Regions from separate parts of the Micromonospora sp. WMMD708 genome, predicted to be linked through region 1. Evidence: riboswitches for the same ligand, from Rfam matches in the RefSeq annotation. Region 1 holds a riboswitch; each other region holds the start of a gene.

Region 1 (3,267 bases):
TGGCAGCCGAGATGATGGCGGCCGTCGGCCGCCTGATGAAACGCGGCTGACCCGCCCCGAGGGGATGTGCGTCGCGGCGGGCCCGGCAGCATGCCGACGACCACGGGCAGCCGCCCGGCCGTACGGGTGGGTCGGCGCGTGGGCAGGCCGAACCGGGCGGACGGGCCGTGGTGGTGGCTACCATCGTCCGACGATGACCCGCCGCCCGTGGTGAACCGGCTGGCCGGCTGACACGTATCCCGTCCCGGATCGTTGGGAGAACTCGCACGCATGGGCGCCGATCACACCCGTCCCACCCCGTCCACCCCGCCGCGGGTGCGGCGGCTCCTCGTCATGACGGTGGTGCCGCTGATCGTGGTCACGGTGATCGCCACGCTGGTCCTCTGGCCCGGCACGACCCCCGAGATCGACCAAGGTGAGCAGGTGCCCCGTCACCACGGCACGGTGACCCGGGTGGTGACCGAGCCGTGCCCGCCCGCCCCGCAGACCCCCGACGGCCCCTCCGGGGTGGCCGAAGGGCCGTGCGGGACGGTGACGGTCGCCGTCGAGCAGGGGCCGGACGCGGGCCGGGAGGTGCAGACACCGGTACCGTCCGGGCCGGGAGCGCCGACGGTGGCGGTCGGCGACGAGGTGGTGCTCGTCGCGTTGGCCGACCCGAGCGATCCGTCGGCGAGCAGCTACCACATCGCCGAGCACCAGCGGGGCATGCCGCTGCTCTGGCTGGTCGCCCTGTTCGCGGCGGCGATCGTGGCGTTCGGCCGGCTGCGCGGGCTGGCCGCCCTGGCCGGTCTCGGGGCGAGCTTCGCCATCCTGTTGACCTTCGTGGTGCCGGGCATCTCCGCCGGGGGTGCACCGCTGCCGATCGCGGTCACCGGTGCCGCATTGATCATGTTCGTGGTGCTGTACCTGACCCACGGGATCACCGCGCAGACCTCGGTGGCGGTGCTGGGCACCCTGGGCAGCCTGGTGCTGACCGGCGTACTGGGCACGCTGGCCACCGCCGCCACCCACCTGACCGGGTACGGCAGCGAGGAGGCCACCACGCTGTCGATGTACCAACGTGACGTGGACCTGCACGGCCTGCTGCTGGCCGGGATCATCATCGGTTCGCTGGGGGTCCTGGACGACGTCACGGTCACCCAGGCGGCCACCGTCACCGAGCTGGCGCACGCCAACCCGGGGCTGTCCCGGTTGCAGCTCTACCGGGCGGCGACCCGGGTCGGCCGGGCGCACATCGCGTCCACGGTCAACACGATCGTGCTGGCGTACGCGGGCGCGTCGCTGCCGTTGCTGCTCCTGCTCACCGCCGACAGCCGCCCGGTGGGCCAGATCCTCACCAGCGAGTTCCTGGCCCAGGAGATCGTCCGCAGCGCGGTGGCGACCCTCGGCCTGGTGGCGGCGGTGCCGCTGACCACCGGACTGGCCGCACTGGTCGTGACCGCCGGACGGGGGCCGGCCGACGCCGGTACGGCCGGGCCGCCGCCCACCCCACGTCCGGCCCCCGACCGCGCCGAGGCGCTGGAGGCGTTGAGCGCGCCCCGGCACGGCGATCCGTCCACCCCGGCCGCCGCACGGTGGCCAGACCCGGAAAGGAGCACGGACACCGCATGGTGACACTGCGCTGCGTGACCGGAGGCGAGGTCGCGGCTGTCGGTCGCGTCACTGATTACCCCTCGCTATCGGGAAAATACTCATTTGGTCGGGTTGCGGGCGTAGATCCCCGGGACGACTCTCGGGTAACCTCGCTGCCGGTCACCGCCGAAGGCGCCCACCGGCGCCAGCGGTGCCACCGCCCAATCGCCGTACGGCGAGCCGGGGAACCGAGCACCCGGGGTGAATCCGCGCCAGCGGTAGGGGCCACTTCCGTCCCGAACCCGTCAGCTAACCCGGTCGGCGGTCGACGGAAGGGAAAACTGTGACGGCACCCCTACGCCGCTGGTTGACGCCGGCAGTGGCCGTACTCGCCGCCCTGGCGATCGTCGCCGGACCGGCCGCCGCCCCCGCGACGGCCGCGCCCAACGCGCCCACCCCCTCGGGGCACGAGGAGGACGACGAGCCGAAGCTGCTCACCGACGTCATCGAAGCCACCAACCGGGAGTACTCGGCGGCGAAGACCCGGCTGGAGAAGTCCAAGAAGCGCCAGCTCGAATACGCCATCGAGGTGGAGAAGGCGGAGCAGGAACTGGCGGCGCTGGCCCCGCAGGTCACCGAGATCGCCGCCCAGTCGTACCGGACGGGTCGGGTCGGCGCGGTCGCCGCGCTGCTGGAGAGCGACGCCCCGGACGCTTTCGTCCGCCGGGCCGCCGCCCTGGACGAGCTGAACATGGTCAACGCCGGCAAGCTGGCCGAGGTCAACAAGGTCAAGACCCGGGCCGAGCAGGCCAAGCTCGCCGTCGACGCCGAGGTCCGGGAGCAGCAGAAGCAGACCAACCTGATGGCCAAGAAGAAGACCGAGGCCGACAAGGCGCTGGCCCTGGTCGGCGGTCGGGGCTTCACCGGCGGCCTGGTCGACGCGACGTCCCCGGTGGCCCGCGTCGCCCCCGGCCAGAGCGCCAACGGCGATTGGCGCGGCGAGTCGTGCAGTGAGAACGACCCGACCACGTCCGGTTGCGTCACCCCGCGCACGCTGCACATGTACAAGGAGGTCAAGCGGGCCGGGTTCAACCGGTTCGTCGGCTGCTACCGCCCCGGTGGGCCGTGGGAGCACCCCAAGGGCAGGGCGTGCGACTGGTCGTTGCAGAACAGCGGGTTCAGCCCGTGGCACAACAACGACACCCGGATGTACGGCAACAACCTCGCCGCGTTCCTGATCCGCAACTCGGACCGGCTGGGCATCTACTACGTGATCTGGAACCGGCAGATCTGGTTCCCGGCCAACGGCTGGAGTTCGTACTCGGGGCCGTCCGACCACACCGACCACGTGCACGTGTCACTGCTGTAGCGCGGTGATCAGCCCCATCGGGGTCGATCGAGCAAGCGACGAAGGCCGCCCGGTCCAGCCGGGCGGCCTTCGTCGTGCCTGGGGCGGTTCAGCCGGGGACGGCCGCCGGGGCGGGGTCGACACCCGTCGGCACGGCGGGCCCGGGTACCGCGACGGCGGACGCCTGAGCGGTGGGCTCCTCGGCCGGGGCGACCTGGCGGACCTCGCCGGCGGCGAGCCGGTAGGACATGCCGACCACCGCGCACCGACCGGCGGCCACCTCGGCGGCGATCACCGGAGAGTTGCCGAGCAGCACTTCGACGGTCTGCGCGATGTGGATGTCGACG
Region 2 (3,267 bases), 2.2 Mb from region 1:
CCACCTGGCCGGACGTCCGACCGTCACTTGCATACATAGCGATGTGAGCATAGATTGGAGCCGGTCCGCAGCGGGGACGGAGGGTGTGGACGTGGGCGCAGGTCATGACCACAGCGCGACGGTGAGCAATGCCGCACACCGGCACCGGGGCCGGCTCTGGGCGGCCTTCGGGTTGCTCGCCGTGCTCATGGTGGTCGAGGCGGCGGCCGCCTTCGGCACCGGCTCGCTGGCCCTGCTCTCCGACGCGGGGCACATGTTCACCGACGTGCTCGGCATCGGGATGGCGCTGGCCGCCATCACCGCCACCCGGCGGGCCGCACGGGACCCGCAGCGCACCTTCGGCCTCTACCGGCTGGAGGTGCTCGCCGCTCTGGCCAACGCCGTCCTGCTCAGCGGGGTCGCGGTCTACGTGCTGATCGAGGCGGTCCGCCGGCTCGGCGAGCCACCCGAGGTGCTGGCCGGCCCGATGCTGGTGGTGGCGGTGCTCGGCCTGCTCGCCAACATCGTCGCGTTCGGCCTGCTGCGGGAGGGCGCCAGGGAGAGCATCAACCTGCGCGGGGCGTACCTGGAGGTGCTCGGCGACCTGCTCGGCTCGGTCGGGGTGATCGTGGCGGCGCTGCTGATCGCCGGCACCGGCTGGTGGTGGGCCGACCCGCTGGTCGCCGTGGCGATCGGCGTGTTCATCCTGCCCCGCACCTGGCGGCTCGGCCGGGCGGCGGTGCGCATCCTGGTGCAGGCCGCCCCGGAGCACCTGCCGGTGACCGCCGTACACGACCGGCTGACCGCCGTGCCCGGGGTCGCCGAGGTGCACGACCTGCACGTCTGGACGCTCACCTCCGGCATGGACGTCGCCTCGGCCCACCTCACCCTGGCCGGTGACGCCGAGGTCGGCACGGTGCTGGCGGCCGCCCGGGGTGCCCTGCGGGAGGACTTCCACATCGAGCACGCCACCCTCCAGGTCGAGCCGGGAGCGACCCCCGGCGCGTGCGGCCCCGCCCACTGGTGACCCCACCCCGGGCCGGAAGGTCAGCCCCGCCGGGTACGCACGCACAGAGATCGCGAAAATTTGCGTTGTTTGACCCTTTTAAGGGTATTCACTCTCGTACCCTCAGTCACGAGGTAGGCAGGCGTCACACGCGTACCGGTAGGCTCGGCCCCGGTCTCCGCCAGGCAGAGGCCGCCGCCTAATCGCCCGCCCGGGCGAACCGGGGAACCACGTTCCTGGGGTGCATCCGCGCAAGCGGTAGGGATCTTCCGTCCCGAACCCGTCAGCTAACCCGGTCGGCGGCTGACGGAAGGACATCCGCATGCACGTACGCACCACCACGCGGCTACTGGCCGCAGTCGTCACGGCGCTGGCCCTGGGCGTGTCGGCCGCGCCGTTCACCCCGGCCGCCGCCGCGCCCGCCACCCGGCTCGCCGCCCCCGGCGACGACGACGAGGGCGGCACCCCGGCGCTGCGCGACCAGCTCGACGCGGCCAGCAAGGGCTGGCTGGAGGCCAAGGCCGCCCTGGAACGCTCCACCAAGCGCCAGCAGGAACTCGACGGGCAGCTCAAGACCATCGAGGGGCAACTGGTCACGCAGACCGCCAAGGTCGGCGAAATCGCCGGCGCGGCCTACCGCACCGGCCGGCTCGGGCCGATGTCCGCCCTGCTCAACAGCAACACCCCGAGCGGTTTCCTGGACCGCGCGGCCGCGCTGGAGACGGTCGCCACCCGGGAGGACCAGGAACTGCGCACGATGATCGAGACCCGGGACCAGGCCGTCCGGACCCGGGCCGCGGTCAGCCGGGAGATCACCGAACAGCGCAAGCAGGTCGCCACCATGGGCAAGCGCAAGGAGCAGGCCGAACGGGCGTTGGCGGTGGCCGCCGCCGACAAGCCGGCCCCCACCTCCCGTGACTCCGGCAGCTCGGACGGCACGTCCACCAGCAACGCCAAGGGGGCGCCCCGCAACTCCGACGGCTCCTGGCCGTCCGAGTCGTGCAGCGTCAACGACCCGACGCCGGCCAACGGCTGTATCACCCCGCGTACGCTCAACGCCCTGAACCAGGCCAAGGCGGCCGGTTTCACCAGGTACGTCTCCTGCTACCGGCCCAGCGGCTCCGGCGAGCACCCCAAGGGCCGGGCGTGCGACTTCGCCGCCCAGCGGAACGGCTTCGGCGGGGTGGCCAGTGGTGGCGACCGGACGTACGGCAACAACCTCGCCGCGTACTTCATCCGCAACGCCGACCGGCTCGGTGTGCTGTACGTGATCTGGTTCAAGCGGATCTGGCTGCCGAGCAGCGGGTGGAAGGCGTACAGCGGGGGCAACGGGGACCCGTCCAGCGACCACACCAACCACGTGCACCTGTCGATGATCTGAGCCGACCCGGTGGCCCGTCCGGCCCGGGCGGGCCACCGGACCACGGCCGGCCGCAACGGCAGGTCAGGTCAGGTGCCGCCGCGCCGCGACCGGGTCGGGCAGCCCGGGGTGCCGGCGGTGGTCAGCCCACCGGAGGCGGGTCGCCGGCCCGGGAGTCCAGAACGGCACCGAGGCGGCTGGCCAGCCCCAGGTGGGCCGCGCGGGCCTGCCGGAAGGCGTAGCCGAACAACGGCGCCGGTGCGGCGAGGGTGATCTCCACGTCGATCCGCAGCAGGTCACCCTCCATCCGCAGCCGGGTGTGGTTGCGTACGGTGGTGCCGGGCTGCTGGCGGGCCACCGTCACGATCTCGTCGTCGCCGGCGAGCAGCACGTCGGCCTGGTAGGTGACGGGGAACCGCAGCGGCCCCAGCTCCAGCCGGTCGGTGATCGCGTAGCTGGCCAGGGCGCCCGGCCGGGCGGCCAGCCGGCGCACCCGGACGATCAGGGGATGCAGCTCCTCCTGCCGGGACAGGTCGCTCAGCAGCTCCATCGCCTCCGCCGGTGAGCAGCGCGCCTGCACCGTGTAGCTGAAGCTCTCCCGCCGGACCACCGGGCCTCCTGACCATCGTCGGTCGCACGATCGTGCCGTACCGGAGACGGACTGGCAACGTCCCTGGTCAGTGGCCCTGACGCCGACCGGTGGCCCGGTCAGGCGCCGGGCAGGACCTCGGGGGTGGCGGCACCGGCGAAGTACGGCTCCGGGGCGCCGAAGAGCCCGAGCAGGCCGGTGACCCAGAGCTGCCGGTGCACGAACCGGCTCGGCTCGGTGACGATCAGCTTGACGCCGCTGACCTCGGCGGTCTGGAAGCCGGCGACCATGGCGCTGATCCCGACGGAGTCGATGAAGGTGACGAGTCGCATG
Region 3 (3,267 bases), 1.6 Mb from region 1:
ACCGGCCACCACGCCGACGCCAACTACTGCTCGCTGCCGGTGGCGGAGCCGCTGCTGCGCGCGCTGCTCGACCGGGGGGCCACGGTGATCCTGCGGGCCCACCCATACACCGGGCAGAACCCGACCTCGGCCCGGCAGCTGGCCCGGCTCACCGAGCTGCTCGCCGCCGACCGGACCCGTACCGGCCGGCAGCACCTGTGGGGTGCGGCGGCCAGCCGTGAGCTGAGCCTGACCGACTGCGTCAACCGCTCCGACGCGCTGGTATCCGACGTCTCCGGGGTCATCTCCGACTACCTCTACTCGGGCAAGCCGTACGCGGTGACCGACCTGGGCGTCGACGGCGACGAGTTCCTCACCCGGTTCCCGCTGGCCCGCTCCGGTTACGTGCTGCGCCGGGACATGGCCAACCTCGACGAGGTGCTGACCGGCCTGCTGGACACCGACCCGCTGGCGGCGGCCCGCTGGGACACCCGCCGCCGCTACCTGGGCGACTTCCCCGCCGACGCGTACGCCGACGGTTTCCTCGACGCCGCCCGCCGCGAGCTGGAGCCGGGCTGGACCCCGCCGGCCCCGCGGGGCGCCACGGTCCTCTCGCCCCGGGCCTGACCCGGCGGTGGCCTCTTGGGCCGATGTTGCGGTATCCGGATCCGCTGACACCGCTACATCGGCCCCATGACGAGCACCGCCCCGGCCGCGGGCGGCCGGGGCGGGTGGGGGTGGCTCGGTCAGGCGGAGTAGCCCCGGGTGGCGATCCAGTTGGCCAGGGTGGTCACGCTGACCCAGTAGGCCGGCAGCGACGGGTCGGCCGAGTCGGCGATCCGCACGGTGCGGCCGTTGTCCCGGTAGCCCACGGCGGCGACGTAGTGGCCACCGGGGAAGGAGTGCCAGCCGCCGTCGAGGTCGGTGGCGTCCCCGGCCACGTTCGCGACCACGGCCCGCTTGTCGGTGACCGCCGCGACCACGTCGGCCCGCAGCCGCTCGATCTGGGCGTCGCTGGGGGTGCCGGCGAACATCCGGGTCCGGTACGGGTCACCCTTGACCACGGCGTTGAGCACCCGGGTGGTGTCCTCGGCCGAGTTGGTGCCCATCTCGGTGGTGCCCAACTGGGCGGCGAGGGCGTCCTGGCCGCGCTCGATGCCGGCCGCGCTGAGCGCGTTGCGTACCGCCGCCGGGCCGCAGTAGTAGTAGGTGATCTGGGCCTGGTAGTCGTAGCGCAGGACCTTCGACGAGGGGGGCTTCGGGGTCGCCTTGCGGATCAGGTCCGGGTCGGCGGTGGCGCGGGCCTTGGCCCGGGTGACGTGCGGCGACGGGGTGGGACTCGCCGAGGGGCTGGTGGAAGGGGTGGCCGACGGGCTGGCCGGGGCGGGTACGGTGACCCGGGCCTGGGCACGGCTGGCGACGTCGTCGAGGCGGGGGGCGGCCTCGGCCACGGCGGTGGCGCGCTGGTCGGTCGGGGCGTCGTCGACCCCGGCGGCCAGGGCGGTGCCACCGGCGGCCAGGACGAGGACCGCCGCCGAGCCGGCGACCATCCGGTACGGGCGCTGGGCGCCCAGCCGGCGGAGCTGACGCTTCATGTGGTGCTTCACGGGGTGTTCCTCCACGGGGCGAGGCGGCCGGGCACGCCGGATCGGCACGCGGCGGGTACGCCACGCGCGGATCGGGTGTTGCGCCGCTCGTTCGGCAGGGACCGCCCGGCGGGGAGCCGGACGGGTCGGCGGGTCGCCCGACCGGGGTCGGGCGGCGGGGTGGACGGCCGGGTCAGCGCGTCAGGCGCGACGGTCCGGCGGCACCCCGGCACCGAGGTGGAGGAACCACCGAGAGGGTGGGGTCATGCTGCACGAGGATGAAACTCCTTCCGCTGCCGCCGACCGGGTTAGCTGACGGATTCGGGCGGGAAGATCGCCCTACCCCGGGCCGTGGCCCGGAGATTCACCCCAGGTGGTGCGTGTGGGTCCCCGGTTCGTGACGTGCACGATTGAGCGGGTCGGTGCGGCGTCGCCTCCTGCGATCGGAAACCGCACCGGACCGCAGCGACACTACTGGCCGCCCTCCCTCCCGCCAAGCCCCGTGAGCTGCGTAAACATCGTCGGGTCGGCTTCTTTGCGGGGCACTCGGGCAGCGAGGGCCAGCCCCGGGGACGAAGCGTCGTCGGACCCCGGCATGGCGACAACCGGACAACCCGACCGCAACCTCCGATGATCATCGAAGTCGATGTGACCGCCTGTGACTGCCTGTCCGATTTTCCCCGGCCGTGACGCCCCCCACACCGGAGCTGGATAACAATTCGACCCCCGAGACCCCCGCCCGCACGGCCCCGGAGCCCTGGGGCCCTGGGGCCCTGGGGCCCTGGGGCCGCAACGGGGCCGAAGTTGCGGGGTCAACGTGGGGTGGACACCGCCATTTGCGCGTCGTTGTGTCGATCACCCCGGGCCGGGCCGGGCCGGGACAGGCCGGGCCGGGCCGGGCCGGGACAGGCCGGGAGCGGCGGTCGCGGGGTGGTCAGCCGACCCGGGCCGGGTGCCAGCGGGCGGCCTGCGTGGGGCGGGTCGCCGCCGACGTCGCGGTACGGGGCAGCGGGACCCGGCCCGGCCGCACCCGCTGCGCCGCCGCGTACGCCTCGGCGGCCAGGGATCGGGCGGCCTCGGCGGCCAGCTCGGCGTCCCGCCACGCGACGCTTTCCCGCCAGGCCGCCGCCCGGTACGCCGCACGCCTGTCCTCCCGGACCGCCCGGGCGAGCATCACCTCGTGCTCGACGGGGTGCCGGCGCGGGTCCCAACCGTCGCGGTGCGCGAAAACGTCCCGCAGCCGCTCCACCGACAACTCGCCCCGCCAGTGCGCCGCCACCGCCTCCTGGTGCAGCCACCGCTCCCGGCCCGCGTACTCGGCGGGTGTCCGGGGGGTACGCGGGCTGGGCAGCGTCCCCGCGCCGACGAACCGGCGGGCGGCCGTCTCGGCCTCGTCGTACGCCTGCCAGGCCCGTTCCAGGGTGTCCTGGGCGGCCAGCCAGGCGGTCCGGTGACGGCGGGCGGTCTGGGCCGCCCCGGCGGCGGCGACGGCCACCTCCTCGGCGTACCGCCGCAGGTCGGCGACCGGGGGTGGGGCGTCCGGCGGTGGTACGACGGGGGTCGCGTCGGTCGCCCGGTCCCGCTCGGGACGGGCGACCAGGACGGCGAGGCCGGTCAGCGCGAGGACGAGCAGCAGGGACCAGATCGCGGTGGCGGTCGGCACCCCGATCAGGAACTGGGAGAGCACGGTGTTCACGGGTCG

What was found. Region 1 has a riboswitch for cyclic di-AMP ahead of ACN260_RS26750 (coiled-coil domain-containing protein). Riboswitches for the same ligand answer to the same signal wherever they lie in the genome.
Region 2: it holds a riboswitch for cyclic di-AMP, as region 1 does, so the genes downstream of both, ACN260_RS06445 (coiled-coil domain-containing protein) here and ACN260_RS26750 (coiled-coil domain-containing protein) in region 1, are expected to answer to the same signal.
Region 3: it holds a riboswitch for cyclic di-AMP, as region 1 does, so the genes downstream of both, ACN260_RS19755 (C39 family peptidase) here and ACN260_RS26750 (coiled-coil domain-containing protein) in region 1, are expected to answer to the same signal.

What each region holds. Positions count from the first base shown of each region.
Region 1 is NZ_CP186060.1:6,072,242-6,075,508, forward strand. Features, by position in the region: gene ACN260_RS26740 (metal-sensitive transcriptional regulator) at 1-50, shown strand, start outside; gene ACN260_RS26745 (YibE/F family protein) at 271-1,614, shown strand; cyclic di-AMP (ydaO/yuaA leader) riboswitch at 1,781-1,912, shown strand; gene ACN260_RS26750 (coiled-coil domain-containing protein) at 1,916-2,941, shown strand; gene ACN260_RS26755 (carbonic anhydrase) at 3,030-3,267, opposite strand, start outside.
Region 2 is NZ_CP186060.1:1,398,139-1,401,405, reverse strand. Features, by position in the region: gene ACN260_RS06450 (cation diffusion facilitator family transporter) at 92-1,006, shown strand; cyclic di-AMP (ydaO/yuaA leader) riboswitch at 1,172-1,303, shown strand; gene ACN260_RS06445 (coiled-coil domain-containing protein) at 1,308-2,366, shown strand; gene ACN260_RS06440 (SRPBCC family protein) at 2,488-2,955, opposite strand; gene ACN260_RS06435 (STAS domain-containing protein) at 3,054-3,267, opposite strand, start outside.
Region 3 is NZ_CP186060.1:4,443,411-4,446,677, forward strand. Features, by position in the region: gene ACN260_RS19750 (CDP-glycerol glycerophosphotransferase family protein) at 1-606, shown strand, start outside; gene ACN260_RS19755 (C39 family peptidase) at 726-1,574, opposite strand; cyclic di-AMP (ydaO/yuaA leader) riboswitch at 1,848-1,992, opposite strand; gene ACN260_RS19760 (hypothetical protein) at 2,500-3,261, opposite strand.